3 regions of the Arthrobacter sp. TE12231 genome follow, and region 3 is predicted to be linked to each of the others. Evidence: riboswitches for the same ligand, from Rfam matches in the RefSeq annotation. Region 3 holds a riboswitch; each other region holds the start of a gene.

Region 1 (9,920 bases), 200 kb from region 3:
GCCCAGGAGCTTGAGCGGGATGTACTGGTTGCGCGGGGAAATCGCCTTGATGATGGTCCCGTCGGACCGCCAGGCGATGCCTTCGCACTGGAAGCCCGGGAGGTCGCCGCCGAACCCCAGGTCCACGAGGATTTCCACCGACGTGCCGTCCGCCGTTCCCCAGGATTCCGGCACCTCGCCCTGCAGCCGGAGCCACTTGGTGCTCCACGGCCGGCCCCAGGCCGCGCCGTGTTCCTGCGGCGTGAACTCGTGCCGCAGGGCCTCCAGCGCCGGCACGGGCTCGTCCGGTGCGTCCCAGCTGCTCAGCCTCAGGGGCAGGGTGCGGGGGTAGACCGCGGGAGCGATGCGGTCACGCAGAAAGCGGTCCAGCCGGACTTCCGTAAGACGGCGGTCGTCGTGCAATGTGATCCTCTTCAGCGCGGGCGGGTCAGCGCTGGCGGGCCCGTTTGACTCCAGTCAATGGATAAAACTTACGTCGCGGGGAACCTTTTGGCCAAGTGCCGCCGTCAGCCGGTCACGCTAGCCGGCTGCGGGTGCCGGCACCGCCACCCTGTGCTGGCCGGCGTAGATGTTCAGGCTGGTCTGGCGGCTAAACCCGGCCAGCGTCATCCCGCTGGCCTCGGCCAGCTCGACGGCCAGGCTGGAGGGTGCGCTGACGGCTGCGAGGACCGGGATTCCGGCGAGGGATGCCTTCTGGACGAGCTCGAATGAGGCCCTGCCGGAGACCTGCAGCACGGTCCCCCGGAGCGGCAGCAGGCCCTCTCGGAGCGCCCAGCCGACCACCTTGTCCACCGCGTTGTGCCGTCCGACATCTTCCCGGAGGCACAGCAGGTCCGCCGAGCCGTCGTCGGAAATCCTGAAGAGTCCGGCGGCATGCACCCCGCCGGTCACGTCAAAGACGTCCTGGGCGGACCGTAGGGCCTGCGGGAGGGCCGCCAGCGTCTCCACGGGAATGGTCAGCGGGTCCTCGGCCGGGCTGTAGTGGGAGGACTTGCGCACGGCGTCGATCGAGTCGGTCCCGCAGATGCCGCAGGAACTGGACGTGAAGACATTGCGCCCCGTCTCGGGCCGGACGACGTCGGGCCGGAGCTGGGCCTCCACAACGTTGAAGGTCTGGACACCGTCGGCGTTTTCGCCCGCGCAGAACCTGAGCGAGACCAGCTGCTCGGGGGTCCAGATGACCCCCTCCGAGACCAGGAACCCTGCGACGAGGTCGAAATCGTTGCCCGGCGTCCGCATGGTGACGGAGAAGGACATGCTTCCGATCCGGATCTCCAGCGGTTCCTCGACGGCGAGGACGTCTTCCCGGTGGCGGACGGGGAATTCGAGGGCCTGCGGGGAACCGTCGAGGACAATCTTGTGCACCTTGCGGCGCTGTGTCACGCGGCCCATCCGATACTCCTAAGCAACATGGTGTGTGATTTTTTGGACGTTACGTTGTTTCCATCATTGCAAGCGCCCGACCCTGAAGCCAGCGCGGCAGAGGCCGGGGGCGGGAGCAGGGTGCCGGGCCGTCGATATTCAGCCCAGAAGGGCGCTCCAGTCCACCGGCCCGTCGCTGGCCGAGGTTTTCCTGGCCGTCCGCTTCACCGCCGGCTTGGGTGTCCCGGAGGCCGCCGCGGCGTCCGGGAGCGGTGTGCCCCATGGAAGCGCGAACGCGGGCACCAGTTCCCCCAACTGGACGCCGTGGGGCGGGACCACCAGTACGCCGTCGGCCGCGGCGAGGCCCCGCATCATGCCCGGGCCCGTGTGCCGCGCCGGGGACGCCATGCCGTACAACAGCCGAAAGGGCATGAGCCGAGTCCGGCCGGGATCGGCGTCAATCGTCGAACCGCAGGGGACCTCGCTGAGCGGCGGAATGGAGCAGTGGCCCAGGGCCGCGAGGAGCGGGGCTCCGATGGTGGACAGAGCCATCATGGCCGCGAGCGGGTTCCCCGGCAGGCCGAGGATGTACCTGCCGTCGGGCAGCTCGGCGAGCACGGCAGGGTGGCCGGGCCGCATGGCGATCCCGTCGATCAGCAGGCGGCCGCCGAGCTCGTCCACCGAGCGCCGGAGATGGTCCGTTGCGGAACGGCCGGTGCCGCCGGTGGTGATGACGACGTCGGCGGGCAGGCTTTCGGCGGCAGGATCGGCAGCCGGAGCAGCGGACCTGCCGCCGGACGCGTCGCGGAACGGGATGTCTGACGCGCTGCTTGACTGGCTGCTTGGCTGGCCGCTCGACTGGCCGCTTGGCTGGCCGCCGCCCGCGGGGACGGGCTCCCCGTCCTCAAGCGCGGCGAGCCATTCGGCGTAGGTATCGCCGATTTTCACCTCTTCGGTACAGATGCCGCCGAGCATCCCCACTACTGCCGCCAGTTGAGGACCGAACGTATCCCGAACTTGCCCGGGCGCCGGTAATCCGGACGTCACCACCTCGGAGCCGGTGAGGACGAGGCGGACGAGGGCCTTGCCGAGCACGGGCAGGGTGTCGTTACCGGCCAGCGCGGCGAGGGCCAGGTGAGCCGGGTTCAGGACGGCGCCGCGTTTGATCAGAACATCTCCGGCGGCCGCCTCTTCGCCGGCTTTCCTGATGTGGTCACCGTTGCGCGGATCCCCCGGCTTCGCGCTGCCGCCGAGCTTCAGGACGGGCAGTCCGTCCTCGTCGGTGCCGATGACGCCGCTTTCACTGCGCAGCACGGCCTTGGCCCCGGCGGGGATGAGGCCGCCGGTGGCAATCCGGCTGGCTTGGTGCGGCGCCAGCCGCTGGTTGGGCTCGGCCAGAATCCACGGACCGCTGCCGTTGACGGCCCAGCCGTCCATGGCGGAGGAGGCGTAGTGCGGCATGTCCTGCAGGGCAACCACGTCCGCTGCCAGGGTCCGGCCCAGTGCCTGGCGGAGCGGGACGGGGGCTGCGGGGATGGGAGTGGCACAGTCGAAGGCGAGCTGCCGGGCCTCCTGCCACGTGTGGGCTAGATGCCGGTGCTGGACGTCGGCACTGTCCTGGTCGGCGGCGTCCTTGTCGGCACTGTCCTGGCCGGCGGCGTCCTGGTCGGCGGCGTCCTTGTCGGCACTGTCCTGGCCGGCGGCGTCCTGGTCGGCGGCATCGTGACCGGCAATGCCCGGCCCGGCAGAGTCTGGTGTGTGAGCGTCCAGGGCGCCGGCTTGGGGGTCGCCGGGGACGGCCTCCAGTCCGTCCTCAAAGCTGTCCCCGGCGCCGCTGTCCCCGGCGCCGCCGTCGACGTTATTCCCGCGGGGGACGCTGGTGGGTCCGCTGCCGTCTGGAGCCGCAGGCGTCATGCCCCGGAAGCTTCGGCGGCTGCATAGTCTGTGGCGAGCCGGCGGGCTACGGCCATGGCGGCCTGCATGGATGAGGCGTCCGAGGCCTTCCCGGAGCCGGAGGCCAGGCCTGCTGCAAAGCCTGCGATGAACGTGGTCAGCGGCGCCGCCGGTCGCACCACCGAGTGGGCGGCTACGCCTGCCAGGGCAAGGACCTCGTTCACGTCAATCTCAACGCCTTCCAACTCCAGGGCCTGGAGCAGGGCACGGCACCAGTCTTCAAGCGTTTCATCCTGGCTTTTCACCGTTTGCCTCCATGGTCGAGTTCAGCTGCGGAGTTCCGGCCCGGAACCCGGACCGGGGTCTGAAGTCCTGCCGGATACCCCTAGTGCGGAAGCGTCATCCCAGGTGTCAACGTCATCCGTGGAACCGGGGGGAACGCGAACTTCCCGCACGTCCAGCCTAGCAAGAAGGGCGAAGACGGACGCGTTTTCCAGGCTGCCCGCACGCGCGGCGTCCGCGGCACTTCGTTGTAGCGCAGCTGTGCCATAAAACCCAACGAGCGGCTGCTTCCGGCCGTCGGCCGACACGGCCATGACGCCGTCGCCCGTCTCCCCCGGCTGGTCAGCGGCTGGCGCCGCGTCCCCGGCCTCTGCCAGGTTCTCGGTCACCGTTTCAATCACTGCCTCCGCCAGCATCTCCGCCAGCGTCCCGGCCAGGGCACGGACCGCCACGGCAGAGCGCGGCATGTCACAGGCCAGGACAAGGGTGAACGGCGCGGGAGCGCCGGCGTCGGAACGGCCGGCGTGCCCGGCGGCCAGCGCGTTCAGTCCCGCGGCGATCGCGGCGGCCGGGCCCGCGAACGGCGGGTCTTCCCGGCAGTTCAGGGTCCCGGCGGGCAGGTCCCCGGGGTCAGGACCGACGACGACGACGCGGCGGGCCCCGCCCGCGGCGCGCAGCGACCGCTCAAGCAGGGTGGCGCCGTCGTAAGTCAGCCGCGACTTGGGCACACCGCCCAGGCGGGCCGACCTTCCGCCGGCGAGAATGATGGCATCGAACTCCACCGGATCAGCCTAGCGCGGCGCGGGCTGCCCGGAGGCTCAGGCGCCACGGCCGGGTCCTGGCCGGGGCCGCCGTAATGCAGCAGCCGGGGCAGCGGTTCAAGCGATGGGTCAGGCGGCCGATTCCGGTAGCAGGAACGGATCCCACGCGGGGGTCGGCTTCTCGAGTTCCTTGATCTGCCAGATGGTGCCCTTCGGGGGACCCGGGACAAATCCGAGCTTCCAGCCCATCTCTGCCGGCGTGTGGTCGCCCTTGGCATTGTTGCAGCGCAGGCAGGCGGCCACGAGGTTCTCCCAAGAATCAGCACCGCCCCGGGACTTGGGCTGGACGTGATCGATCGTGTGGGCTGCCTTGCCGCAGTACGCGCAGTGGTGGGCATCGCGGCGGAGCACGCCGCGGCGGCTGACCGCCGTCATCGTGTTGTACCGCGGCCGGATGTAGCGGTTCAGGAGGATCACGGACGGGCGGCCGAGAATGTCCTGCGGGCCGACAACGGGGTCGTCCCCTTCAGCCACCACGCTGGCCTTTCCGGTCAGGACAAGGACGAGCGCCCGGCGGAAGGTGATGACCGCCAGCGGTTCATATCCAGCATTCAGAACGAGAGTGCGCATCCGCATACCTCTTCACGGCCGCACCCGCCAGGGGCACGAGGGCCGGCTGCCCTGTGCATGGTCGGGCTATGGATCGACAAGACAAGAGTAAACACTCAACTGCCAGATCACCGAATGTTTTTTCGGCGGCGCGGCCTCCTGCGCGGAAAATTCATATCCCGGTAACACGAAAGACCCCCGCCTCAAGAGGCGGGGGTCTTTGAAAGTGCGGGGGCTTGTGCCTAGCCGCCGACGCGGATGAAGACCGGGCCGGAACCGACGTTCACGCTGTAGAGAGCGGTGGTGCCGCCGTTCCAGCCGCCGTGGACTGCCATGCCGTTGCCGACGTAGACAGCGATGTGGGCCATGCCCACGCCACCGTTCTGGTAGTAGGCGAGGTCGCCCGGACGAGCTTCGGCGGCGCTCACGGTGCGGCCGAGGGACAGGTAACCTGCCGGCCAGCCGTGGTAGTGGATACCGGCCGCGGCCAGGGCGTTGGTGGCAAGGGCGGTGCAGTCCTGCGCCACGCCGAGCTGTGCGTAGGCAGCGGCAGCGATGGTTGCACCGGCGCCGCTTCCGATTCCGGCGGGGGCCAGGGCAGCTGCGCCGCCGTTGACGCCGGCCTGGGCGCCGCCGGCCTGGGTAGCTGCGGCGGTCTGGACCTGCACGACGGGCTTGGGAGCCTCGACGACGGGAGCCGGCGACGTGGTCACGGCGGGCTTCTCGTAGGAGATCGCGATGGTGGAAGCAGCCGAAATCGTGGCCGGAGCCGACGACTGGACTTCCAATGCGGAAGCGGAGGTGGATTCGCGCTGAACATTGGTCTCAGCAGCGTTGGCTGCGATTCCGCTGGTCAGAACCAGACCGGAAGCTGCGGCGATGACCGCGGCCTGACGGCCCATGCCGCCGGCGTTGTCGCCGACTGCCTTGGCAATAACAGCCAGCGAGTTGGTCTTGGTGACCTCGGCGCGGTGCCGTGCAACGGTTGCACGAGTAGTCATTAAGTTCTCTCTTTCGTGATCCTTGGACCGCGCGTTTTTGGGCGCGGACTGAGGACGCTCCGGCATCTTGGGGGTACGCCGGATCGCCCCGAAATGGGTTACTTAGCGAAGGGTGTACTGCGAAGACGCGCCAAAAGCGGAAACTGCATGCTGTCCGGACTCGGTAGAGAATGAGCCAGCGGAACGTGATCCCATCCGGGCGCCGGCAAGGGCGGCACGTGATGTGGAAGTCAGCGGGCTCAAAAGAGCCGCGCCAGTGCGCATACGCGCAGCATTGTGGCGTGAAGACACGAAAGTAGCCTCTCCCAATGCCTACGAGGTGAGCTGTCGGATTCGGATGGGAGTCACCCGGCCGCGCTGCTTCCTGGGAAGCGTTGCGACTTAACCCCTAGGCCTTCTTTCGAAGGCCAAAATTGGTTCCCCCGCCCCTGCCAGACGATGTAATGCGAACGGACCTTGAGCGGTGGCAGAGCTAGGCAATCCACTCAAGAGCGCCAACTTCGGAAAAGTTGGCGTGCTTCAAACCCTACAGGACTCCGGACTCAATGTCACATTCAGATCACGGCGTGTCACGGGAATTTGAGAGCTCTCCATCGTCTTTATTAGAGCCAGCCGAGGGGGTCAACAACGTCGCCGTTGACCATCACTTCAAAGTGGAGGTGGCAGCCCGTGGAGGCGCCGGTGGTCCCGCTCAGCGCGACGATATCGCCGCGGGAGACCTTCTGGCCGACCTTCACCGAGGACGAGGACAGGTGGTTGTACGTGGTCTCCAGACCGTTGCCGTGGTCAATGACCACACGGTTGCCGCCGCCGTAGGGGTGCCATCCGTTGAAGGTCACGGTGCCGCTGGCGGCGGCGTGGACCGGCGTGCCGCACTGGGCGGCGAAATCCTGGCCGCGGTGAAACTCCCCCGGGCCGCCCGTGATGGGGCTGACACGGTAGCCGAAGGGCGATGCCGTGATCAGCTGGTCCAGCGGCGGACCCAGCGTGCCGGCTGAAGCCGCGCGGGTAATGCTGCCGACGGACTGGGCGCTCAGCAGTTGCTTGAGCTTCCCGTCCGGGTCGCCTTTGGTGGCGATGGCCGTCCGGCTGAAATCAAGCTTTGCGGCGGCGGCAGCCGTGACGTCCGGCTGTACTGCGGCCGAGACTGCGGATCCGTCGGTGTTCGAGGCCATGACGGGACTCGTGACGGGGACCGTCACCGTGAGGACCAGACCGGTGGCGGCCAGCGCGATTCCGGCCTTCTGCCCCACGCCGCTGGCGGCGGCAAAGTCCGTTACCTGACGGAACGGGCTGCGGCGGCTGCGGCGCTCGTCGCGGTGTGCGTCACGCGGGCGTTCGGCCGTATGCGCGACGACCGGGCGCGGCTCCGGAGCGGGACCGGTCGCGCGGCGACGGCCCCTGGCGGTCTGGGTGGTCAAGAACGGTTCCTCTCTGAGAGCCTGCGAAGTTAGCTGTCGGATTCGGGTCAGAGAGATCAAAGACCCGGTCCGCCGTTGCAAGCACCCGGTCACCGAGGCGTCCTTAGGGGATCGTTCGATGGAAGCTGCTTGCCGCTGACGGACTTCACCCCAAGGCTGCCGAAGAAGCAGCCGATAGTGGTTCCCCCGCCCCTGCCAGGAGGTGGTTCTGCGACTGATCCGCTGGCAGGGCTCGGCTTCGGATCAGGTAACGCTTTGGTATCGGTACAGGGCACTAACTATAGGTGATTAAGCCGCTCGGTGATAAATCCGTGATCGCGTTTGTGCAGAACTCATGGGTCGTCCCATGACGGTGACGTTTTGGCTGGTCAGGCGACTGTTACAAAGACATGCGCGGCAACCTCTGGCGGCAGCTCCAAGGCGCCCTCGATATCCGGGACCCGGACCGAGATGTACTCCCCCACCCGCTCCAGCGAGACGAGCGCACCGGGGCGGATTCCGCCCTCATCGAGCTGGGCCAGAAGCTCCGGTTCCACCTGGATGGGCTCCGCGAGCCGGTTGACCGTGATCCGCGAATCCGCACCGTAGCCGGCCATGGCCTCCAGCAGGTTCACGACCCCGTCCGCGTGGGCCCCCGAGGGTGCGCCGCCAAGTTCCGCGAGCCCCGGAATCGGGTTCCCGTAGGGCGAAACGGTCGGGTGGTCGAGCATCTCGAAGATCCTGCGCTCGACGCGCTCACTCATGACGTGCTCCCAGCGGCACGCTTCCTCGTGGACGTAGGCCCAGTCGAGCCCGATCACGTCGGCGAGCAGGCGTTCCGCGAGGCGGTGCTTGCGCATGACGCCGACGGCGCGTTTCCGTCCAGTTTCGGTCAGTTCAAGGTGCCGGTCGCCGGAAACAATCACCAGGCCGTCACGCTCCATGCGGCCGATGGTCTGGGAAACAGTGGGGCCGGAGTGGCGGAGTCGTTCGGCGATGCGGGCGCGGAGGGCGACGATGTTTTCTTCTTCAAGTTCCAGAATGGTCCGGAGATACATCTCCGTGGTATCGATCAGATCCGTCATTCAGCTCAGCTCCTCGAGCGCAGTCCTTGCGTCATTCCCACCGTACCGCGTGCGGGCTGCGTGTAAGGATGCGCCCTGGCGAGATCCGCCGTACGTTCGCAGAACAGCCTAGCCTATTTTGAATTACTCCGGATAATTCTTGATCCGGACTGCGGATGCTCCCCCGGCGCCCGCCGGACGGCCCCTCGGGGCCGTCTCAATGACCGGACTATGACAGAGGCTTTTCCGTATCGCCGGGGGCTGTCAGGCAGAATAAAACAGGCAGAATGACAAGGGGTGTCCGTTGTAGCCATCCGGCCAGGCCACCTCCCAGCCACGCTACGAACCAGCCGAAAATTGGAGCCACTGTGAGCGACACCAGCATCACGATCCCCGCCAACCTCCTGCCCAAGGACGGACGGTTCGGCGCCGGCCCGTCCAAGGTCCGACCGGAACAGATGGAGGCCCTCGCCGCGGCGTCGACAAAGCTGCTGGGGACCTCACACCGCCAGGCACCCGTGAAGAACCTCGTCGGTTCGGTCCGCAATGGCCTCAGCGAGTTCTTCCGCGCCCCCGAGGGCTACGAAGTGATTCTCGGCGTCGGCGGCTCCACCGCATTCTGGGACATTGCCAGCTTCGGACTCGTCGAGACCAAGGCGCAGCACCTGTCCTTCGGTGAATTCGGCTCGAAGTTTGCTTCGGCTACCAACAAGGCGCCGTTCCTCGCCGAATCCTCCATCATCAAGGCCGAGCCCGGCACCCGCCCCACCGCCCAGGCAGAGGCCGGCGTGGACGTATACGCGTGGCCGCAGAACGAGACGTCCACCGGCGTGGCCGCCCCCGTCCGGCGCGTGGCCGGCGCCGACGAAGGGTCGCTGGTGCTGGTGGACGCGACGTCGGCCGCAGGCGGACTGGATGTGGACGTGGCGGAGTCCGACGTCTACTACTTTGCGCCGCAGAAGAACTTCGCGTCCGACGGCGGTCTTTGGCTTGGCCTGTTCTCCCCGGCGGCGCTGGAGCGGGCGGCCCGGATCAAGGCCAGCAACCGCTGGATCCCCGACTTCCTGGACCTCCAGACCGCAATCGACAACTCCCGGCTGAACCAGACCTACAACACCCCCGCGCTGGCCACCCTGGTGACCTTGGATGCGCAGGTGCAGTGGCTCAACGCCAACGGTGGCCTGGACTTCGCCTCCGCCCGGACCGCGGATTCCGCCGGCCGGATCTACCGCTGGGCCGAGGCGTCCGGCTACGCCACGCCGTTCGTGGCCAAGGCCGAGGACCGCTCCAACGTGATCGCCACGATCGACTTCGACGAGTCGATCGACGCCGCGGCCATCGCCAAGGTGCTCCGCGCCAACGGCGTCGTCGACACCGAGCCGTACCGCAAGCTGGGCCGCAACCAGCTGCGCATCGCCACGTTCGTGGCGATCGAACCGGACGACGTCTCGGCGCTGCTTGAGTGCATCGACTTCGTCGTGGCAGAACTCAAGAAGTAGCCTCAGCGTCCGACGGCGTCGTCCCGGCCACGTGCCGGTGCGGCGCCGT
Region 2 (9,920 bases), 2.0 Mb from region 3:
CGGCCGGACTCACGACGGCCATGGTGCGGTTCACCGCTGGCGGCACAGATATCAGCGGCTACCTTGCGCGGCCGGATCATGGACCGGCCGGCCCGGCCGTGCTGGTCTGCCACGAGAACCGCGGGCTGACCCCGCATATCCACGATGTGGCGCGCCGCTTCGCCAAGGCCGGGTATGCGGCACTGGCCCTGGACCTGCTGAGCCGGGAAGGCGGAACTGCGAGCATGGACCCGGACGCTGTCCCTGGAGCGCTGATCCAGGCCGGAGCCCGGCGGCACGTCTCCGACTTCGCCGCGGCCTTCGATTATCTGGCAGCCCAGAACTTCGTCGACCAGGGCCGGATCGCCATGAACGGTTTCTGCTTTGGCGGGGGAATCACCTGGCAGGCGGCGACGGCGCTCCCGGGTTTGAAGGCTACGTCCGCGTTCTACGGACCCGCGCCCGATCTGGACAAGGTGGCGGCCATCAAGGCGGCCGTCTTTGGTGTCTACGCCGAACTGGACCAGCGGATCACCGGCGCCATGCCGGCGCTCCGGGATGCCCTGGCCAAAACCGAGGTCCGGCATGAGCTCAAGGTTTATCCCGGTGTGGACCACGCCTTCCACAATGACACGGGGGAGCGTTACAACCGGGAGCAGGCCACCGCCGCGTGGAACGACACCCTGGCCTGGTTCGGCAAGTATGTCTAAAAAAGGGCATGGCTGGCTCAGCCTGTCATCATTCCAGACTCCAGCTATCGCAGACACCAGGAGGCCCGATGTTGGCAAAGCGCACGGTTGCGGTATTGACCGCGGCAGGCACGTTGGCCCTGAGCGGGTGCGGCGCCGCGCCCGCCCTCGAGCGGTCGGCCGCCGTGACGGCAGTATCCGACGGGATCCAAGCCGCCGTCGTCCGTGGCTGGGGGCCGGTGGTGGCGGGCGATGAGTTCAGCTACGCCGGGGCCCCGGACCCCGCTAAATGGAAGGTCTACGACGGCCCCGGGCACGCGGGCAAGGGGATCCGGAGTCCGAAGGCCTGGGCCGTAGGCGGCGGCGTGGTGACCGTCAGCGGCGACGCTGCGGGCACCACGGGCGGCATGTCCGCAAAGTTTGCCCAGCAGAAGTACGGCCGCTGGGAAGCGCGGATGAGGACCAATGCGCGGGACACGCAATACCATCCCGTCGTGATGCTGTGGCCGAACAACAACATATCGCCCACCTGCGCCGAAGTTGACTATGCGGAAGGCACCGCGGACACCACCAAGATCAAGTTCAACCTGCACCACGCGTGCAGCGGCCCGAACTTCCAGACCCGGGCCGCACGGACGATGGACACGACCCAGTGGCACAACTATGCCGTGGAGTGGACTCCCGCCGGGATCACCGGATACCTCGATGGGCTGCTGTGGTTCAGCGACACGAACCCGGCGCATCAGCCCACCGTGGGGATGCACCAATCCGTGCAGCTTGACTGGTTCCCTAACGGGAATCCCACCCATCCGAGCCAGATGCAGGTCGACTGGATCCGCGTCTACAAGTGAGGTCCCGTACGTGAGCCGGTGAAGCCGCGCTTACTCTCCGACGGCAGCCTTCAAGGCGGCAAGGTGTTCCACCAACGCCCGTTCCGGGTGTCCGGGATGGGCGTCAAGTTGCCGGCGGAGCAGTTCCCGGGCCCGGTCGTGCTCCGGCGCGGTGTCGGCGAGCACGGCTTCGATGATTCTGGCGGCCTGATGTCGGATTCCGGCCGCACCTGAGGCATGCTCTGCGCCGAATGCCAGGTCATCGCGATCCTGGTCTTCCTGGAGTCCTGGAGTGGACGACGGCTCCACCGACATGGGCTATTCCTTTGGTCAACGTTCCGGCTGAGCCCGGAACCGGTGTTCCGACTTCCCCCCATCCCGGGTATGGGACCCGGATCCGAAGGCGGACCACCGAGACACACCATACAACGGCGCCGGACGCGCTTGCCCAGTGCTAGCGAAGTTTTTGCCAAGCTGATGCACAAGTTACGGCGTCGAGGCCTTGAGCGGCCCCGCATCCGCGATCGCCACCTCCAAAATTCCCGGCACCGCGTGCATTGGTCATCTCCCCGAAAACACATGGAAATACTCGCCGGGTAGCCTCGCAGCAAGGTATCCGTTCGGAAAGGTAGTGCGTCATGCGTGTTGGACTGATCCGGGTAATGACGACGTCGGACCGCCGCCTGCTCCACGCCCACGGCAAACTCCTGCAGGAAGCATTCGGATTCACCGTCACCTCCCGCTGTATTCCGGACCAGCCGTCCGGCGTCTACGATCAGGCGTCGCTCGAGTCTGCGGCTCCCAAGGTGGTCCAGTTGGCGCAGGAAATGGCCGGGGAGGCCGACGCCCTGATTATCAGTTGCACGTCGGACCCGGGGCTGGCCGCAACCCGGGCAGCCGTGGATATCCCGGTCATCGGGGCGGGAGCCGCAGCCGCGGCCGCCGCGCTGACGTTCGGCGGAAGGATCGGGGTCCTGGGACTGGGCGCCCATGTGCCGGGCCCGATCGCGGAGTCGCTGGGCGACCGCATGCTGCTCATTGACGGCGAAGGGCGGCGCGAAACGCCCGATGCGTTCCTGATGCCCGCCGGGATTTTCGATGCCCTCGCCGCGGCCCACATGCTGGTTGATGCCGGCGCCGACGTCATTGTCCAAGCGAGCACGGGCCTGAGCAGCATCGGCATGGCGGACGTGCTCCGCCGCCGGCTCGGGGTGCCGGTTATCGACGCCGTGACGGCGGCCGGCTCCATGCTCGTCTCAGCGGTGTTTGCCCGCGAAGTCCAGAAGGTTTGAAGCCGGCGACCGAGGCCTACTTGTAGACGCGGACCCAGTCGACCTGCATCTGTGAAGGCTTGGTGGCTGATCCGTCAGGGAACCAGTCCAACTGCAGCGTCTGGTGCATGCCCACGGAGGGCAGGTGCGCCGGGTTCGTGTCGGAGAAGGTCTTCACGCCGTCGATGTAGCCGGTGATGCCGCCAGGAGTCCACTCGACGGCATAGTTGTGCCACTGGGTGGTGTCGATGGTCGTGGCCGCCGTGGTCTGGAAGTTCGAGCCGCTGCAGGCATAGTGCAGGAAGAACTTGATCTGGGCGGTGTTGGTGCTGCCCTCGGCGTAGTCGATCTCGGCGCAGTTGGGGGAGGTGTTGTTGTTCGGCCACAGGATCAGCACAGGATGGTACTTCGGGTCCCGGGCGTTGGTCCGCATGCGGGTCTCCCACTTGCCGTACTTTTGCTGCGCAAATTTGGCCGACATGCCGCCCGTGGTGCCGGCCGAGTTACCGCTGACTGTGGCCACGCCGTTGGCAACTGACCACGCCTGCGGGCTGCGCAGGCCCTTTCCGGCATGTCCGGTTCCGTTGAAGACGCTCCACTTGGTGGAGTCCGGGGCGCCCGTGTTGGAGAACTCGTCGCCCGCGACAACCGCACCCCAGCCCCGGGTCGTGGCGGCCTGCGAACCGTCGCCGGTGGCGGCGACGGCGGCTTGGGCGGAAACGGGCGCGGCGGCCGGCGTGACCGACGTCGAACCCGTGGCGGCTGCCGCCGGAGCGGCACCCCCTGCGCCCGGATCGACCGGTGCGGCTGCGGGTGTGGCAGGGACTGCCGGCGCCGCCACGATTCCGGGATCTGCCGCTGTAGTGGCCGACCCGCCGACCGGCTTCAGCGCAGACCCGGTGGCCGGCGCCTTACTCGCTGCGGCCGCCGACGGCGTCGACGCCACGGCGGGATGTGAGGCCTCGCTGGCCGGGGAAAGGGCTGCGGCTCCTGCCGTGGGAGCAGCGCCGCACCCGGTCAGGGACAGTGCGCCCATGGTCAGCGCAATGGCGATTTTGTTGAAGTGTGTCGTCTTGAACTGTGCTTCTTTGGACGGTGCATCTTTGGACGGTGATTTCGTGAACAACGGACCCCTCCGGGCTTGGTGACTGGCGCACACAACCGTCGCTGCCAGGGCGGCGGCCAGTGCGGGAAGCTTCATCCGGCCCCTGCCGCAAGGGCACGGGCGAGCAGACGCCGAACGGCGCAACCGGGCCCGGCAAGGGGCAGTCCGGGGCCCTGCGTTCGGGCCAGGCCTTCGCGGCCAGTCGCCTACGTTACTGGATCGTTACCTTGGCCCGCAAACCTGCGCTTGTCGCCGCAAGTGCCGGAGTCGGGCGGCTTGATCGGATGCGGCGGCCCGGCGCCCCCTCATTCTCCAGACGGAAAATCGTAGGCGGCCGGGATCTTTGCCGGGGGAGTGCCGTAGCTCAGGACGATTTCGTCGTGTGCCTTCAACGGGAGGTCCCGGATGCCGGCGTCGTACTTCTGGCCGTTCACGTAGAGGGTCCACCCGTCCAGCGATCCCGCCCCGGTGCCCGGGGCGCCGCTGCCTCCGAGGACGCCCCATTCCGTGAAGAGCTGCCCGAGGGTGAAGACCTGGCCGGCAGTGGGGGACTCGATGTGCACCACGCCGGTGGTGTCGTGGGTGTGCAGCGCGGAGATGCCGTTGGCCCTGTTGTCCGGGCCGGCCGTGATGCCGATGTTGGCCGGCACAGCTACGGCCTTGCCGTCCTTCAGCACGTCCAGATGCGCATGGTAGTGGTCCACGTTCCCCTCGGCTGTCAGCACCGAGAGACCGGCCTGGGCGATCCGTCCGGGAGCCCCTGCGATGTCGAGGCCAAAATCGGCGGCGGAGGCTGTGGAGGTCGTCGGCGCCGCCGACGTGGCAGGCACCTCGGGGGACGGCCCGGAAGCAGCACACGACGCCACCCCCAACGTCACGGCGGAAAGTGCGACGGCAAGTGCCAGCTTGGGGTGCCTGGTGGTGGTGTGCATGGCTGGAGAACCGCTTTCAATCGGAAACTTGTCCCAATCAGTCTAGGTAGGCGCAGCCGGCGGGGCACGATTACGCGTTTTCCCGCCCGCGCGCCGAGGGGAAAGAATGGACCTGTGAGTGATGCTGGCGATTTCATTGACCTCGCGCTGCAGCGGGAAGGTTCCTGGAGCCGTGCGGAGGCGCTGCGGTACGGGCTGGGAAAGAATCCGGGGGGCGGTGGCCTCGGTTTCTACGGCGCCTCCGTGGGTGCCGTGCGCGGGACCGTCCGGGATGCCGGCCGCCGGTATTCCGGACTCGCGCATGATGAGATCACGGCACTGAGTTCTGAACTCTGGGCGGTGCCGGTCTTCGAGCGCCGCCTCGCAGCAGTCGTGCTGCTGCAGGACAACGTGAAGCTGTTGACCAACTCGGATCTCACCCGGCTGGAGGGCTTCATCCGGGAGGCTCGGCTGCCGGACCTCGTGGATCCGCTCGCCGTCGACGTCGTCGGGCCGCTCGTGGACGGTCTGGACGTCCTGGGCAGGGTGCGGGCCGACAGCGTGCTGGACCGGTGGGTGCGCGAGCCCGATCCCTGGCTGCGCCGGGCCGCGCTTCTTTCGCCGCTGATGGCGTTGCGCGCCGGCGCCGGGGATTGGGACAGGTTCGTCCGCCACGCGCGGGCGGTGCTCGGCGAGGACGCGGCGGGTTTGACGTTCGACGCCGACACGGAGGCCGACGGCGCCACAGCCGACGACGCCGCGGCGGTGCGGGACGCCGTAACGCGGGTCCTGGCGGAAATGGCCAAGAGGAGACCCGAGCTACAGTTCACGCCCGTCGGAAGGTGACGTTCCCTTACTCGATCTTGTTCAGTGCTTCGGAGCGTTTGGATCGCCTGGATCAGATTGGTCGGCGGTGCTGCCGGCTTCGCTTGAGCCGCCGCCGGCCTTCGCGGGCAACGCGAACCTCCTGGCCGCCCGTGACCCGGCCACTGCGCTCGCGGCGATGGTGATCAACGCACCCATCAGCAGGGCTGCTGCCTCGCCGGGGAACAGGACGTCAAGCTGCGTGCCGATGCTCGCAGCTGCCACCGGCACGCCGAGCTGGGCCGCCGACAACACGCCGAGCGGCAGGGGGAGCCCCAGGAACGCCAAACCGGCGTGCGCCAGCAATGTTCCGGCTCCCAGTGCCAGACCGAGCGCAATCATGTCCGGATGCCCGGCCAGGTCCTTGAGCGTGAGGGATGCGCCCAGCCAGACGAAGAACAGCGGGCCCAGGAAGCCGTCGCTGAGGGCAAAAAGTTGCCGGGCCAGCCGCCTCGGTTCGCCGACGGCCGCCACCACCAGGCCGAAGGAAAAGCCCGCCATCATCACGGACACGTTGCCGAAAGTCGCGACACCGGCCAGGGCAAACAGCACCGCCAACTGGATCCTCAGCTCCAGGGCAAACTTGCGGTTCTCCGAGAGCCGGTGCACGTGGCCGCGGATTCCCGTGCTCTCCAGCCAGCGGAGTATAAAAAAGAGCGCCACAGCGCAGCCCGCCACCGTGAGCACGGTCAGGGCCGCCCGGCCCGCGTGCGGCGGATCCACCAGGAGCGGCAACGCCACAATGCAGGCTATGTCAGCGATCGCCACCTGTGCGGTCATGGAAACGACGTCGGGTCCGCCGAGGCGCAGAGAATCGACGATCGGGAGGACCAGCGCGGCCGACGAGGACGCCAGCAGCACGACGTAGAGGGGAGCATGTCCAGTCCCGAAGAGCAGGCCGATGCCGGTTCCGACGACCACTGCCGCCGCGGCGGCCGCCACGGCGCGGCGGGTGCCTTTGCCGAGGGCGGAGCGGATTTGGGGATCCCGCACGGGAACATGGGTTCCGGCCACGAACATCATCAGTGCAAACCCGATGTTGGCCAGGAAGCTGAACGTCGGATCTGCCGGGTTCACCAGGCCCAGGCCCGTCCGTCCGATCGCGATCCCGGCCAGCAGTTCGCCCAGTACCACCGGCAGCCGCCAGTGCACCGGCAGCGCGAGCAGGGGACCAGCCAGGGCGACGACGGCGATCAGCGCCAGGGTCAGGAAGGTCATGGCTCGAGACTGCGGGACGGCCCCGGGCCAATCGGGGCAACAAGCTTCACCGGAATGTCGGTGTTCTCGTCCGTGAGGTAGGAGGCGCAGACCCGGTGATAGCCGTCGGCAATCTGGGCCGCGACTCCGGCGTCGAGGTCCCCGCGGACCAGGAGGACGGGGGAGAGCGGGCGGCCGTCGGCAATCTTGGCCAGGTCGGAGGCCACATGGGGGTTGTCCCGGGTCAGGAGCGGCAGGCCTGAGGCCCGCAGGATGTCTTTGGCCACGTGGTGGGTTACGGGCGCCAGGCGCAACGACTCCACGATGACGGCGGCCCGTGCGTCATCGGTGAGCAGCGAGAGATAACGACCGGCGGCCGGATAGTCGTGTTCCTCGGGCTCCCCGCGCCACAACACCTGGTCGCCCTCATGGCCCTTGTCCGAATCCTTTGTCATGGAATGAGACTAGTCCCGTGGAGGGGGCAGCGCGCCTACGTTCCTGACCGCCGTTCCACCACCGCGTAGGCCTTGCCGTCCAGGAATGCCCAGTCGTTGACAACCATAAACCCGAGGGCGTCCACCCGGTCGTTCAGGACGTGTTCGTCGAAGCCGCCGTCCCGTGGCTCCGCATCCCATGTGGACACATGGACGTCCGGGCCGTCGAGGATCAGCAGTTCGGTATTGACGTCGAAATCCTCCTGGGGCTGGTTGCTCAACTGGCAGATGGCGATACAGTGGCTGTTCATTTCGGGCCTCCGCTTCCAAGGTGGTGCTGATGGCATCATCTTATGGTCGAAAAGCTGCACCGCCCTATGGGCAACTGCCGGACCGCACTGTGGCGGCCGTTACCTGAATGTGACTTTCGCCTGCGGTTCGCGCTACGGTGGATAAGTGCCTGTTGTCTCCGATACGGGCGCTCCCCAGCCGATTGCCTAACTCTGCCGCGGCCCGGGGGTAACTCGCACCAACGACCGGCAGAGACGGGGAAACCACTTTTGGCCTGCTGATACGCAGGCCTTGGGGTGAAGCCGCACAGTGCCCGCAACGACGGGCCCCGGAGTGCGGCCGGGTGACTCCCATCCGAATCCGACAGCTCACCTCGCAGGCATTGGGAGAGGCTACATCCATGTCTTCAATCAATACTTTTGCGCGCCATGCCGCCGTCCTCGCCGCCGCATCCGGCCTGGTTCTTACCAGCGGAATGGCCGCCAACGCAGCCCCGGCACCCGTGCAGCGGGACTCCGCCCCGGCCTCCGCCGCGGACGTCAAGGGACTTCTCAGCGCGCCCGTCAGCGCCGATTCAAGCGTCAAGATCAGCTTCGACCGCCCCGCAGTAAGCTCTGTCGCCGCGCCGGTCATCGAACAGCCCAAGCCCGTTGCCGCTGCTCCCGCAGCAGCGCCGGCAGCAGCACCCAAGGCGGCCGCGGCGCCGTCCGTACAGGTGCAGGCAGCTCCGGCGGCCGCCCCGGCCGCGGCGCCCGCCGGTGGCCGCAACGCCATCATGCTTTCTGCCGCATACAGCCAGCTGGGCATCACCCAGGACTGCACCGCGATGGTGGAAAAGGCCCTTGGCGCGGCCGGTAAGCCCGTCGGCGACATCGGGCCCCGGGCCTTCCTCGGCCTCGGAACCGTTGTGGCGGCCCCGCAGCCCGGTGACATGGTGGTCCAGTCCGGCCACGTCGGCATCTACGCCGGCAACGGCCAGGTGATCAGCGGCGGCATGAACGGCGCCAACCAGACGATCGTGCACCCGCTGTCCTGGCTCACCGCGACCGGCGGCGTGACCTTCGTCCGCGCCTAAACCCCGCACGGGCCAGACGGCCCCTCCCGGGGCCACCCAATCCGGAAAGACCGGCGATCGATTTTCCCTTGGGGGCAAGCGATCGCCGGTCTTTCCCTTGTCCGGATTCTCACGGATTCCCCCGGTCTCTCAGTCATTTTTGCCCGCGGCGAGCGGAAGCGTCATCTTCATGACCGTGCCGGCGTCGCCGGTGGAGGCAACCTCGACGGCGCCTCCGGCAGCCACGGCGATCTCCCGGACCAGGGCCAAGCCGATGCCAAAGCTCCGTTGTCCCTGTGTTCCGCCGGTGCTGGCGGTCCGCACGAAGCGGTCAAAGATCCGGGCCTGGTCCACTCCGGTGATCCCGGTCCCTGTGTCCGCCACGGTGATGACCGCGCGGTTCTGCTCGATCGCCGTCGTGATGGTCACACGGCCGCCCGGCGGGGTGTGGGAGAGGGCGTTGTCCGCCAGGGCCAGGACGGCGCGGCGCAAGGCGTTGGCGTCGATCCTGGCCAGCGGCCGGGCAACGGCGAAGAAGTCCAGGCGCACGTCCCGTTGCTCCGCGACCAGCCGAAGGCTTTCGGCGACGCCGGAGGCGGTGTCGGCGAGGTCGGCAGGCGCTGCCGAGCGGTCAGGGGCGTCGGTGGTGGCCGCGAGGAGCAGTTCGTTGACGATCCCGGTCAGCGTCGCCGCGTCCTCCCGGATCCGGGCCAGGTCCTGGGCCTGTTTGGAGCCGGGCTCGGTGTTGCGCTGGGCAAGCTGGATCCTGGTGTCCAGGATGGTCAAGGGAGTGCGCAGTTCATGGCTGGCGTCCTGGACGAAGCGCCGCTGCCGGGCCAAGGCGTCGCCGAGGGGGCGGATGGCGCTGCGCGCGCTGAGCCATCCGACGATGCCTGCCAGCACGATTCCCGCGACCCCGGCGATGAGCATGGCTTCGAGCACGTCCCGGGAATCCAGGTAGGCGTAGGCCGCCCCGGCCGATGCCGAACGCGGAACTTCAGGATGGGCCAGCTGGTTGACGAGGTACAGCGCCGTGGCGGCGAGGAGTCCGAGGACCATGACCGCGCAGGCGGCGCTGATCCGCAAGGCGACTTTGAGGGAGGCCTTGCGCAGGGTGGAGTGGTCCGGGGTTTCGCCGGCGCCCCCGCCGTTACTCATGGGCATCGCCGATCTGGTAGCCGACGCCGTGCACGGTGCGGATGACGGCCTTGGAGATCTTCCGGCGCAAGTGGTGGACATAGGTATCGATCACCCCCGGCTGGTCGGAGGCATGGAAGTGCGCTGAGAGGAGTTCG
Region 3 (9,920 bases):
GGTGCCGGGGACTTCGGGAGCTGCTGGTGCGGCGGGACCTGCGGGAGGTTCGGGGCTTGCGGGCCCGCCTGTCCCGGCGCGCGGGCCGGCGTAGGGCCTGTCCTGGGGTTCAGGGTGTCAGTCATGGCGCCCTATGCCCCGAGCTTGTAGACGGTGGCGTTGCCCACGGTCTGGGCCTGGAAGTTGGCCTCGACCCACGCGGCGACCTCGGAGTTGCCGCCGCGGCCCCCGCCCATGCCGCCCATGCCGCCCATGCCGCCCATGCCGCCGGAAATGAAGTAGCCGATCTCGCCGCGGTCAACCATCGCCTGGAACTGCGCGAGCGTCGGGTAGGGGTCTCCGCCGTTCCAGCCACCCAGCGCGATCACGCTGGTGCCCGTGGCGAGTTCCAGGCTCGCGGCCTGGGTGGCGCCGGAGACAATCGCGGACCACTTGGCACCGGATGACTTCAGCAGGGTCGTCAGCTCGGCCGAGGCCGTTTCCTCGCCGGGTCCGCCGAGCGCCCCCGGCGCGCCGCTGGTGTCGGCGTTCGCGCGGTCGCCGAATGCCCTGCCTGCCGTCCCGAAGCCGCCGCCCATCGCGGACGCGGTGGGCCCGGACGTGGGAATCGAACCGGAGTGCGGCTGGGCCACCGTTGCCAGCGTCCATGCGGTGCTGCCGAGTCCGCCGGCGAGCAGGGAGAGAACCACGACGCCGGCCGTGGCGGCCTTGCGGAACCGGGCCGGAAGCCCCGCGAGGCTGTCCACCCGCAGGAGCAACGCCGCAGCCGCCAGGACGCCCAGGACCACGACGATCACCCGGAGCCCGGGAAGCCAGGACGGGTCGCGGCCAAGGAGCACGGCGGACCAGACCGCGGTGGCCAGTACCGTCACGGCCAGGACAATCCGTGCGGGCCAGTAGGCCCGGCCCCGCCACAGTTCCACGGGGCCGATGCCCGCCAGGGCTGCGACCGCGGGGGCCAGCGCCACGGCGTAGTACGGGTGCACGGTGCCGCTCATGAAGCTGAAGATCCCGGCCGTCACCACCAGCCAGCCGCCCCACAGCAGGAGCGCCGCACGGGTCCTTGAGGTCCGGGTCTCGCGCCGGGTGAACCACAGCCCCGCAGCCAGCAGGATCAGGGCCGCCGGCAGGAGCCAGGACACCTCGCCGCCGAAACTGGTCCCGAACATCCGGGCGATCCCAGCCGCGCCACCGAATCCGACGTTACCGTTGCCGCCCGGGCCTCCGGCGTTGCCGCTCATGTTGCCCCCGCCGGGCATGCCTCCGCCGGACCCGGTGATCCGGCCCAGGCCGTTGTACCCGAACGTGAGTTCCAGGAAGCTGTTGGTCTCCGAACCTGCCATGTACGGCCGGGCCGAGGCCGGGGTCAGTTGGAACAGGACAATGTAGCTTCCGGCCACGACGGCGATCCCCGCGGCTGCGGCCAGCAGGTGCAGGAGCCGGCGGCCCAGGGTGGTGGGCGCCGCCCACAGGTAGGCCAGAGCCAGTCCCGGCACAATCAGGAAGCCCTGCAGCATCTTGGACAGGAACGCCAGGCCGATCACCGCGCCGGCTGCGGCGAGCCATTTCCAGCCGGCCTTCTCGATGGCGCGGGTGGTGAGGTAGGCGGCCAGCACCAGGCACAGGGTGAGCATGGCGTCCGGGTTGTTGAACCGGAACATGAGGGCGGCCACAGGGGTCAGCGCCAAGGCGCCGCCGGCCATCAGGCCCGCGGCCGGCCCGGCCACCCGCTTGACGGTCAGGTAGAGAAGCCCGACGGCGGCCACTCCCATCAGTGCCTGCGGAATGAGCATGCTCAGTGCCGAGAAGCCGAAGATCCGCCCGGCGAGGGCCGGGATCCACAGGGCGGCCGGCGGCTTGTCCACAGTGATGGCGTTCCCGGCGTCGAGGGAGCCGAAGAGCAGCGCGGTCCAGTCCTTGGTCCCGGCCTGGATCGCCGCGGCGTAGAAGGAATTGGCGTAGCCGGTGGCTTCCAGGTTCCAGAGGTACAACACGGCGGTGATGGCCAGGAGCAGAGCTGCCGAGGGCCGCACCCAGCGGGGCTGCGGTCCGAACATCAGGTGTTCCCGGCGGTTCCGGGATGCGGGCGGGCGGGATGCGGGCGGCTGTGGCGCCGTCCCGCCTGCCTCGGGTGCCGAGGCAGGGGAATCCTGGACTGCCGGCGTGCCGGCGGGGGAGCCCGCCTGGGCTCCGGCGGTGGGGCTGATGGTTGACGTCATTTACTGGGCCGTTTCTGTGCGGGGAAGGGAAGCATCGGTGGCAGCTGGCGCCGGAGCAGTGCCTGTGGTGGTGGCGGGCACGGCAGGAGTGCCGGTGCGGCCGGGAACTGCGGTGGCGGGCCGGTGACGGAACACCACCAGACGGAAGAGCAGGAATTTGACGGCCGTGGCGGCGAGGTTGGCGGCCGTGACCGTGACCAGTTCAAGCCAGCGGTCCGGTGCCCCTCCTGACGCGTTGTGAACCACGGCGAGGGCGCCCGAGGTCAGGGCCAGGCCGATCCCGAAGACCAGCAGGCCCTCGAAGTGGTGGCGTGCCGCCTGGCTGCTGCCCTGGATGCCGAACGTGAAACGCCGGTTGGCCGCGGTATTGGCCACGGCGGTAGTGAGCAGCGCGAGGAAATTTGCCAGTTGCGGGTCCATGATCCCGCGGCAGAGCAGGAAAATCACCAGGTATGCCAGAGTGGAGGCCACCCCGATGCTGCCGAAGCGGACGAGCTGTCCAAAGAGGCTTCCGCCGGGACTTTGTTCCTGGGCCCGCGAGGAAGCAGGAAGCGGTCCGCGGGCGAGGGCGGCGCGCAGCTCGGGAACCGGGATCCGGCCCGAGACCAGGTCCCGGCTCAACCGTGCCATGCCGCGCAGGTCCGCGATGGCGGTCTGGACGATGTCCACGCTGGAATCCGGGTCATCGGTCCAGTCCACCGGGACCTCGTGGACGCGCAGGCCGCACTTTTCGGCCAGGACCAGCAGCTCCGTGTCGAAGAACCAGGCGTTGTCCAAAGTGTGCGGGAGCAGTTGCCGGGCCACATCCGCCCGGATCGCCTTGAAGCCGCACTGGGCGTCGCTGAAGTGGGCGCCCATGAAGGACTGAAGCAGGAAGTTGTAGCTGCGCGAGATGAATTCCCGCTTCGGCCCGCGGACCACCCGCGAGTTGCGGGTCAGCCGGGTCCCGATCGCGAGGTCGGAGTGCCCCGAAATGAGCGGGGCAAGGAGGGGGCCGAGCGCCGCCAGATCGGTGGAAAGGTCCACGTCCATGTATGCCAGGACCGGCGACGGCGAGGCAAGCCAGACCTTGCGCAGCGCATTTCCGCGGCCTTTTTCGGCCATATGGACTACGTTCACCTCGCGGAGCTCACGGGCTACGCGTTCCGCCGTCTTGAGTGTTCCGTCGGTGCTGGCATTGTCCGCCACCGTGATCCGGAAGGAGTGCGGGAAGGAGCCCAGAAGATAGGCGTGGAGCCGGCGCAGGCACGCCTCGAGGTCCCGCTCCTCGTTGAAGACCGGGATGGTGACGTCCAGCAGCGGCTCGCTGGTGCGCGTGTCAATAGCTGAGCGCCGGCCGCCCGGGCCGGTGAGCGGCCCGCCGAACCGGGCCTGGGCGGCCGCGTCGGCCACGGCGAGCCCGGAAAGTGCGGCGGGTGCTGCCGGACCGGCCGGCGTCGCCGTGGAGTGTGGCAGGGTTCCTGAGGCCTGGTCTGTGAACGTCATGGCTCAACTGTCCCGGCGGTCCATATGAGGGCTTTAGGGTCAAGCTGTGCGGGGGCTGTGGAAGTCCGCCGGCGACGCACGGAGTCGTCTGCATTGCCCGTGCTGCCGGAGCTCCGGACAGATAACCGGGGGCGGTGCCCACAACGCGGTGGTGGTGCACTGCCCCCGGTTAGTCCGTCAGGGAGCCAGCAGAGGACAAACGTTCGCTGCAGTGCCCGGTCCGCTGAACCTCCTCAGCTCCGAGTTGTCCAGGTTGAGGGCGTAGTTGACGTTGCCGGTGGTCAGGTACAGGCCGTCCGGGGAGGGGAGCAGCAGTAGATTCCTGCCCGTGGAGACTACCTCAACGCTGTCGCTGAGGAATGTGTAGCGGCTGGTACCGGTGATCACGTAGTTGAGGGTCTTGCCGTTGGCCGTCAGCGTGATTTTCAGTCCTGGCGACGTACTGATGACAGTGCCGGCAGGCGTCGCGATGTTCTTGAACTTGCCGGTGAGCTGCGCCGTGACCGGAAAGCCACAATTATCCAATGTGAACGTGGCTGGATCGGCGGGTTGCGGAGGTCCCGACGGCACCGCCCCGGCCGGTCCGGCGCCGACAAAGAGTGCGGCCGCGAGGACCGCCGGAATAGCCCATTTTTTCATGTTGTGCCCCTGAAATTTGATTCCGTGCCCTGGAGCGGGCACCCCGCGTACTTGGTGAATGGAGGCAGCGGTGCCCAAGCCTCCCGCCCCGACCTTGAGAAAACCTTGTTCTCCGAAATACGCGAAGGCCCCGGATCACGATGGATCCGGGGCCTCATGGGCGCTGCTGGCTGGTGCCGGCTTAGTACCAGTTGTGGGACAGGTGGAAGTTCAGGGCGCCGCAGGGGGAGCCGTAGCGCGACTTGACGTAGTTCAGGCCCCAGTTGATCTGGGTCCGGTAGTTGGTCATGTAGTCCGCGCCGGCGCTCGCCATCTTCGAGGCGGGCAGGGACTGGACCACACCGTAGGCGCCGCTGCTGGCGTTCGTGGCCGTCGTCTTCCAGTCCGATTCCTTGGTCCAGAGCTTCTGCAGGCACTGCATCTGGCCGGGTGCCCAGCCATAGCTGCCCAGCTGGGCCGCGGCGTAGGCCTGTGCCCCGGCGGGGTCGTCGATGGCGACCGGCGCCGGTGCCGGCGCGGGAGCCGCTGCGGGAACGGGGGCTGCTGCGGGAGCGGGCGCCGGTGCTGCCGCCGGGGCCGGCGCGGCCGGGGCTGCTGCGGCAGCGGGTGCCGGTGCTTCGGCCGGCTTGACCTCCGAGATCTGAGGTACCGCGCCGCTGGGTGCTGCAGCTGCCGGCGCGGCGACCTGGACCCGTTCAAAGTTCAGCTTGGCCAGGGGATCGGCCGTGGTGGCCGTTTGGGAGCTCGCAACAGTCGCCCCGTAGCTGCCGGGCTCTGCGGCCTGGCTGGCGGCGGCGCCGCCTGCCACGAGTACTGCGCAGGCGGCGGTGACGACGGCGGCGCGGCGTCCGGTGATGCCGAGCCCGGTGGCCAGTCGCGACAGGGCGGACGCCTGCGGGGCCGGTGCGGCACGGTGGCGCGACTTGCCGGCGCGGGAATGTGAAACGCCGTCAGGGCGCGTTTGTACCTGGAATTCAGTCATGATGGCCTCTCAACGCCTGCGGAGTTAGCTGTCGGGTTCGGATGAGGTCATCCGGCCGCACGGAATATCACGTGTCGGCTTCACCCCAAGGGCGCATGTGTGCAGAATGCCCGGGAACTCTGGGTCCCCCGCCTCTGCCTGGTCCAGCGGAATCCGGGAAGCGGCAGAGTTTGGCGTCCATCCGGATATGCGGCACAAATGGAGGCCGCACTCGAAAAACGGTACAGGACTCCTGGGCTTAAGTCACATTTGGGTAACGGCGGTCACAGGGGCGGCGTGTCGCGTTGCGCGAGATTCCCCGCGCGGGTGCCGGTAGCCGACCCTGTAGCCCCGGCGCCGGTTACGCCGACGGCGGTACGGCCGGGAGCCGTACAGCGAACTCCGTCCGGCCCGGTCGGGACGTGACCTGGACGGTCCCCCCGTGGGCCTCCACGATCGACTGGACAATGGACAAGCCCAGCCCGCTGGTGCCCTCGGACGTCGGTGCGCCCGCGGTGGCATATCCGCTCCCGTTGCTGCCGGCTGCACCCCCGGACCTGCCGGAAGCAGAGCCGGGAAGAGGACCGGTAGAAGAGCCGGAAGCGCCGCGGGCAGCGGACCCGGACCCGGACCGGGCCCCCGCCGTCGCTGCCGCAGGGCTGCCTGCGGAGCTGGCTGCCGGATTGGTGCGCGACGCGTCAGCCCGCGCGAAGCGGGCGAAGACCCGGCCGACGAATTCGGGGGCGATGCCGCTGCCGTTGTCCGTCACAGTGACCACGGCGCTGCCGTCCGCCGAACGCATGACGCCCGTGACCACCTTGGTCCCCGGTGCCGTGTGCTTGCGCGCATTGGACAGGAGATTGGCGAGGACCTGGTGGAGTTGGGCCGCATCGCCGCGCACCACCACCGGCTCATCCGGCAGTTCCAGCTGCCAGATCCGGTCCGGGGCCATGACCTTCTCATCGCTCACGGTCTCGACGGCCAGTTGGGTGAGGTCGACGTCGGCGACCTTGAGCGGCTGCCCCTCGTCCAGGCGCGCCAGCAGCAGCAGGTCCTCCACCAGGGTGGTCATCCGCTCGGACTGGCTTTGGACGCGGGCCAGGGATTTCTCGCCGTCGGGCGTGAAGTGCTCGGTCATCCGCATCAGCTCCGTGTAACCGCGGATGGCCGTGAGCGGAGTGCGGAGTTCGTGCGAGGCATCGGCGACGAACTGCCGCACCTTCATTTCGCTCTCCTGCCGCGCCTCAAGGGCGTTGGAGACGTTGTCCAGCATCTGGTTCAGCGCGTAGCCCACGCTGCCCACTTCGGTGCCGGGGTGGGCGGCCGACGCCGGGACACGCACCCCGAGCGCCACCTCGCCGGCGTCGAGCGGCAGGCGGGAGACCTTGGTGGCCACCTCGGAAAGCTGCTCCAGCGGCTTCATGGTCCGCCGGATGACCGCCGTGCCGGCGAGGCCGATCAGCACCAGCCCGCCTGCGGACACGACCACCATGGTCCACACCAGCGACGCCAGGGTGTCCTGCTTTTCCGCCAGCGGGAGCCCGGTGACAATCACGTCGCCATACGGTGCACGCACGGCCATGAGCCGGTACGCGCCGGCCGAGAGCGTCCGGTCCACCGGCACACCGTTCGGGGCCAGGGTGAGGAGGACGGCGTTGTCGTCGGGGGAGAGGCTCTTGCGGGTGGCGTCCCCGGCCAGGAATCCGGCGCTGCTGACCTCGCCGTCCGCCAAGCGGGCGTTGAGCGTTCCGACGCCCTGCCCCCGGGCCTCGAGGGGGTCGGGGCGGCCGCCCGAGCTGCCGGGCACGGGCCGGCCGAACTCGCTGGAGCGGTGCGATGCTTCGCCGAGCTGGTCATCGAGCTGCCGGGTCAGGAAGAGGTCCATGGAGGCGTAGCTGAACAATCCCACAGCGCCGCAGATGGCCACGAGCAGCCCCATGGCAACGAGGACCAGCCGGGTGCGCAAATGCCACGTGGACGGGTTGCGCCAGTCACGCCCGGGGACGCGGGTGACGCCGGAAAGGGTGGGCACGGATCAGTCCGCCGGCTTCAGGACGTAGCCGGCGCCGCGCACCGTGTGGATCATGGGCGCGTGGTTGGCGTCCACCTTCTTGCGGAGGTACGAGATGTAGAGTTCCACGATGTTCGCCTGGCCGCCGAAGTCATAGTCCCAGACCCGGTCCAGGATCTGGGCCTTGCTGATCACCCGCTTGGGGTTCTCCATGAGGTACCGCAGCAGTTCGAACTGCGTAGCGGTCAGATGCAGCTCCTCGCCGGCCCGGGTGACTTCACGGGTATCGACATTGAGCACAAGGTCACCCACCACGAGTTCGGCGGTGTCCATGGCGGCCACCCCGGAGCGCTGGACCAGCCGATGCAGGCGCAGCAGGACCTCTTCCATGCTGAACGGCTTCGTGACGTAGTCATCGCCGCCGGCCGCCAGGCCGGTGATGCGGTCCTGGACGGCGTCCTTGGCGGTGAGGAACAACGCTGGAACCTCCGGCGCGAACGCGCGGATCCGGCTGAGCAGCTCGACGCCGTCGAACCCGGGAAGCATCACATCCAGCACCAGCACGTCGGGGCGGAACTCCTTGGCAAGCGGGACCGCGCTGGGCCCGTCGGCCGCCACGGCCACGGACCAGCCGGCCATCCGCAGGCCCATGCTCATGAGCTCGGAGAGGCTGGGCTCATCGTCCACCACCAGCGCGCGGATGGGGGAGCCGTCCGGATGCGTGAGCTGGGGAAGGTTGTTGGTCATGGAGTGCGAAGTGGCCATGGGACAACTCTCCGATCTGCCGGTTAGGCGGGGCTTTGGGGACCCTGTGCGGCACCTGTGAATCCCAGCCTAGCGAGCTGAACGCCTTTCCGGGCCCCGTCCGGGCTGCTTCGGAAGAACTGTGGGTAGCAGCCCGGCCGTCTGGTCCGCCGGAGGGTCACAGGCGCGGCTGTCGGCCCGCACAGCGCAGGCACAGGATCGCTCAGCACTCTGGAGTGAACATCGATCCGCATCCTGAAGGAGAAGCACCATGAGCGGTCAGCATCCCGGAGCCGGTTCCGGCCCAGTCCCTGAACCCACGGCACCCGCGCCCGTTACGACGCCTCAGGGAGTCGGGCCTCAAGCCGCCTGGCAGCATGACGCCCCGCCGTACGACGCCTCGCAGAGCCAGGCCGGTCAGCGCGGCGACGGCACTCCCCCCGGCTGGGGCGCGCCCTCCGCCGATTCGACAGCTCCGGCCTCGGCCCCGGTCTGGGGCATGCCCGGTCAGGAACTGCCGTCCCCTCCAGCTGCCGGGTGGGGTGCCCCCGGAACCGGATCCAAAAACGCCTCAGCGGCCAAGCCCTGGACGCTCAAGCGGGGCCTCGCCGTCGCCGGGGCGGCAGCAGTCCTGGCGGTCGGCGCCGGGGCGGGCGTCTACGCCCTTACCTCAAGTTCTGCGGCATCCGCTGGCACGGCGGGCGGGGTAGGCGGCGCCCAGGGCCCCGGCGCCCAGGGTTTCGCCCCGGGCATGCCGGGATCCGCACAGGGCGGAACCGCGGGCGGCGGAATGTCCGGGCAGGGTGGTCCCGGCAACTTCGCGGCCGGTGGAATGGGCGGGCTGAACTCAGCCGTGCATGCCGAATACGTCGTGCTGCAGGGAAGCGACTACGTCACCATGGCCGAGCAGATGGGGACGGTGAGCGCGGTCAGTTCGTCCTCCGTCACGGTCAAGAGCAGCGACGGCTTCACCCGCAGCTATGCACTGGGCAGTGACGTGGTGGTGAGCAATCTGCAACAGCGGCGCCAGCAGGCTGGCGGCGGCTCGGGCACGCAGCTGAGCGTGACGGACATCGTCGCCGGCGGGACGGTGCGGATCGTAGCGGCCAAAGATGGCTCCGGCTACACTGCAACGTCCGTCATGGTGGTGGCGGCGACCTCCACCGGTCAGTCCAACTGACCCCGCTGGGGCGCCCAGTGTTGCCGGGTCCGGCGGGCCCGGCAGCACGCCCACTCTGTGGACTGCGACGGCGGGGACGCCGGGTTTTGCCGATTCGACCTGCTGTGAACGATTTCCGCAGTTCAGCGACTCTCATCGAACATAATTCGGAGTGAAGCGCTTGCCGACCGCCGAGTCAAAAAAACACCTGTTATTTTATTACGCCGACCAAATTGTGATTTGCACTACACTTGCGGAATTCGTCTCACTATGTGGAACCTGCGGTCCATTGTTACTTGCACGTTCGCATTGTTACGTTGCACACTTCAATTGTGAACAAGAACTCAACAGCACCTGCAGCTGCAGCTTCCTGGGTCAGCACACCCGCTGGTACCGAGATGCGCTGTTGTCGAATGCACGCCTAACTTTTACACCCCAAGAGTTTCTAGGCATTCGCCCCCCAGCCCAGAGTCGGGCGCCCCTCCCCAGTTTTCATTGCGGGGAAAGTAGCATTCGAGCCGCGATGACGGCCATTCACATTGAGGTAAGCATTCCATGTCAGTTGCATCCGGATACGTCCACATCTCCGTCCGTAACGCCAGCAAGGCCGGCCAGACCTCCGGGATCCGCCAGGGCTTTGGTGGCCGCTCCGCATTCGCACCCGCCGGTTCGGCCGGCACCTTCCCGGCCCCCGGATATGCA

What was found. A riboswitch is a leader RNA that binds a small molecule or an ion and turns the genes downstream of it on or off. The one in region 3 is predicted to bind cyclic di-AMP.
Region 1: another riboswitch for cyclic di-AMP. It lies ahead of ACVWYS_RS15250 (NlpC/P60 family protein); the one in region 3 lies ahead of ACVWYS_RS16130 (aggregation-promoting factor C-terminal-like domain-containing protein).
Region 2: another riboswitch for cyclic di-AMP. It lies ahead of ACVWYS_RS07525 (hypothetical protein); the one in region 3 lies ahead of ACVWYS_RS16130 (aggregation-promoting factor C-terminal-like domain-containing protein).

Annotation. Positions count from the first base shown of each region.
Region 1 is NZ_JBSSFS010000001.1:3,406,558-3,416,477, forward strand. It holds gene ACVWYS_RS15220 (alpha-mannosidase) at 1-402, opposite strand, end outside; gene fdhD (formate dehydrogenase accessory sulfurtransferase FdhD) at 520-1,392, opposite strand; gene ACVWYS_RS15230 (molybdopterin molybdotransferase MoeA) at 1,522-3,276, opposite strand; gene ACVWYS_RS15235 (DUF6457 domain-containing protein) at 3,273-3,560, opposite strand; gene mobA (molybdenum cofactor guanylyltransferase) at 3,582-4,319, opposite strand; gene ACVWYS_RS15245 (HNH endonuclease) at 4,428-4,928, opposite strand; gene ACVWYS_RS15250 (NlpC/P60 family protein) at 5,150-5,908, opposite strand; cyclic di-AMP (ydaO/yuaA leader) riboswitch at 6,204-6,373, opposite strand; gene ACVWYS_RS15255 (M23 family metallopeptidase) at 6,511-7,329, opposite strand; cyclic di-AMP (ydaO/yuaA leader) riboswitch at 7,334-7,547, opposite strand; gene ACVWYS_RS15260 (metal-dependent transcriptional regulator) at 7,698-8,393, opposite strand; gene serC (phosphoserine transaminase) at 8,741-9,871, shown strand; gene ACVWYS_RS15270 (MFS transporter) at 9,874-9,920, opposite strand, start outside.
Region 2 is NZ_JBSSFS010000001.1:1,651,796-1,661,715, forward strand. It holds gene ACVWYS_RS07475 (dienelactone hydrolase family protein) at 1-689, shown strand, start outside; gene ACVWYS_RS07480 (glycoside hydrolase family 16 protein) at 758-1,519, shown strand; gene ACVWYS_RS07485 (hypothetical protein) at 1,550-1,813, opposite strand; gene ACVWYS_RS07490 (aspartate/glutamate racemase family protein) at 2,137-2,790, shown strand; gene ACVWYS_RS07495 (glycoside hydrolase family 16 protein) at 2,807-3,970, opposite strand; gene ACVWYS_RS07500 (DUF4430 domain-containing protein) at 4,180-4,806, opposite strand; gene ACVWYS_RS07505 (DNA alkylation repair protein) at 4,921-5,631, shown strand; gene ACVWYS_RS07510 (cation:proton antiporter) at 5,653-6,867, opposite strand; gene ACVWYS_RS07515 (hypothetical protein) at 6,864-7,301, opposite strand; gene ACVWYS_RS07520 (hypothetical protein) at 7,337-7,591, opposite strand; cyclic di-AMP (ydaO/yuaA leader) riboswitch at 7,769-7,967, shown strand; gene ACVWYS_RS07525 (hypothetical protein) at 7,972-8,646, shown strand; gene ACVWYS_RS07530 (sensor histidine kinase) at 8,776-9,783, opposite strand; gene ACVWYS_RS07535 (response regulator transcription factor) at 9,776-9,920, opposite strand, start outside.
Region 3 is NZ_JBSSFS010000001.1:3,608,575-3,618,494, reverse strand. It holds gene ACVWYS_RS16150 (ArnT family glycosyltransferase) at 1-125, opposite strand, end outside; gene ACVWYS_RS16145 (glycosyltransferase family 39 protein) at 132-2,219, opposite strand; gene ACVWYS_RS16140 (glycosyltransferase) at 2,220-3,704, opposite strand; gene ACVWYS_RS16135 (hypothetical protein) at 3,882-4,343, opposite strand; gene ACVWYS_RS16130 (aggregation-promoting factor C-terminal-like domain-containing protein) at 4,525-5,325, opposite strand; cyclic di-AMP (ydaO/yuaA leader) riboswitch at 5,325-5,484, opposite strand; gene ACVWYS_RS16125 (HAMP domain-containing sensor histidine kinase) at 5,666-7,336, opposite strand; gene ACVWYS_RS16120 (response regulator transcription factor) at 7,340-8,080, opposite strand; gene ACVWYS_RS16115 (hypothetical protein) at 8,331-9,239, shown strand; gene ACVWYS_RS16110 (winged helix-turn-helix domain-containing protein) at 9,774-9,920, shown strand, end outside.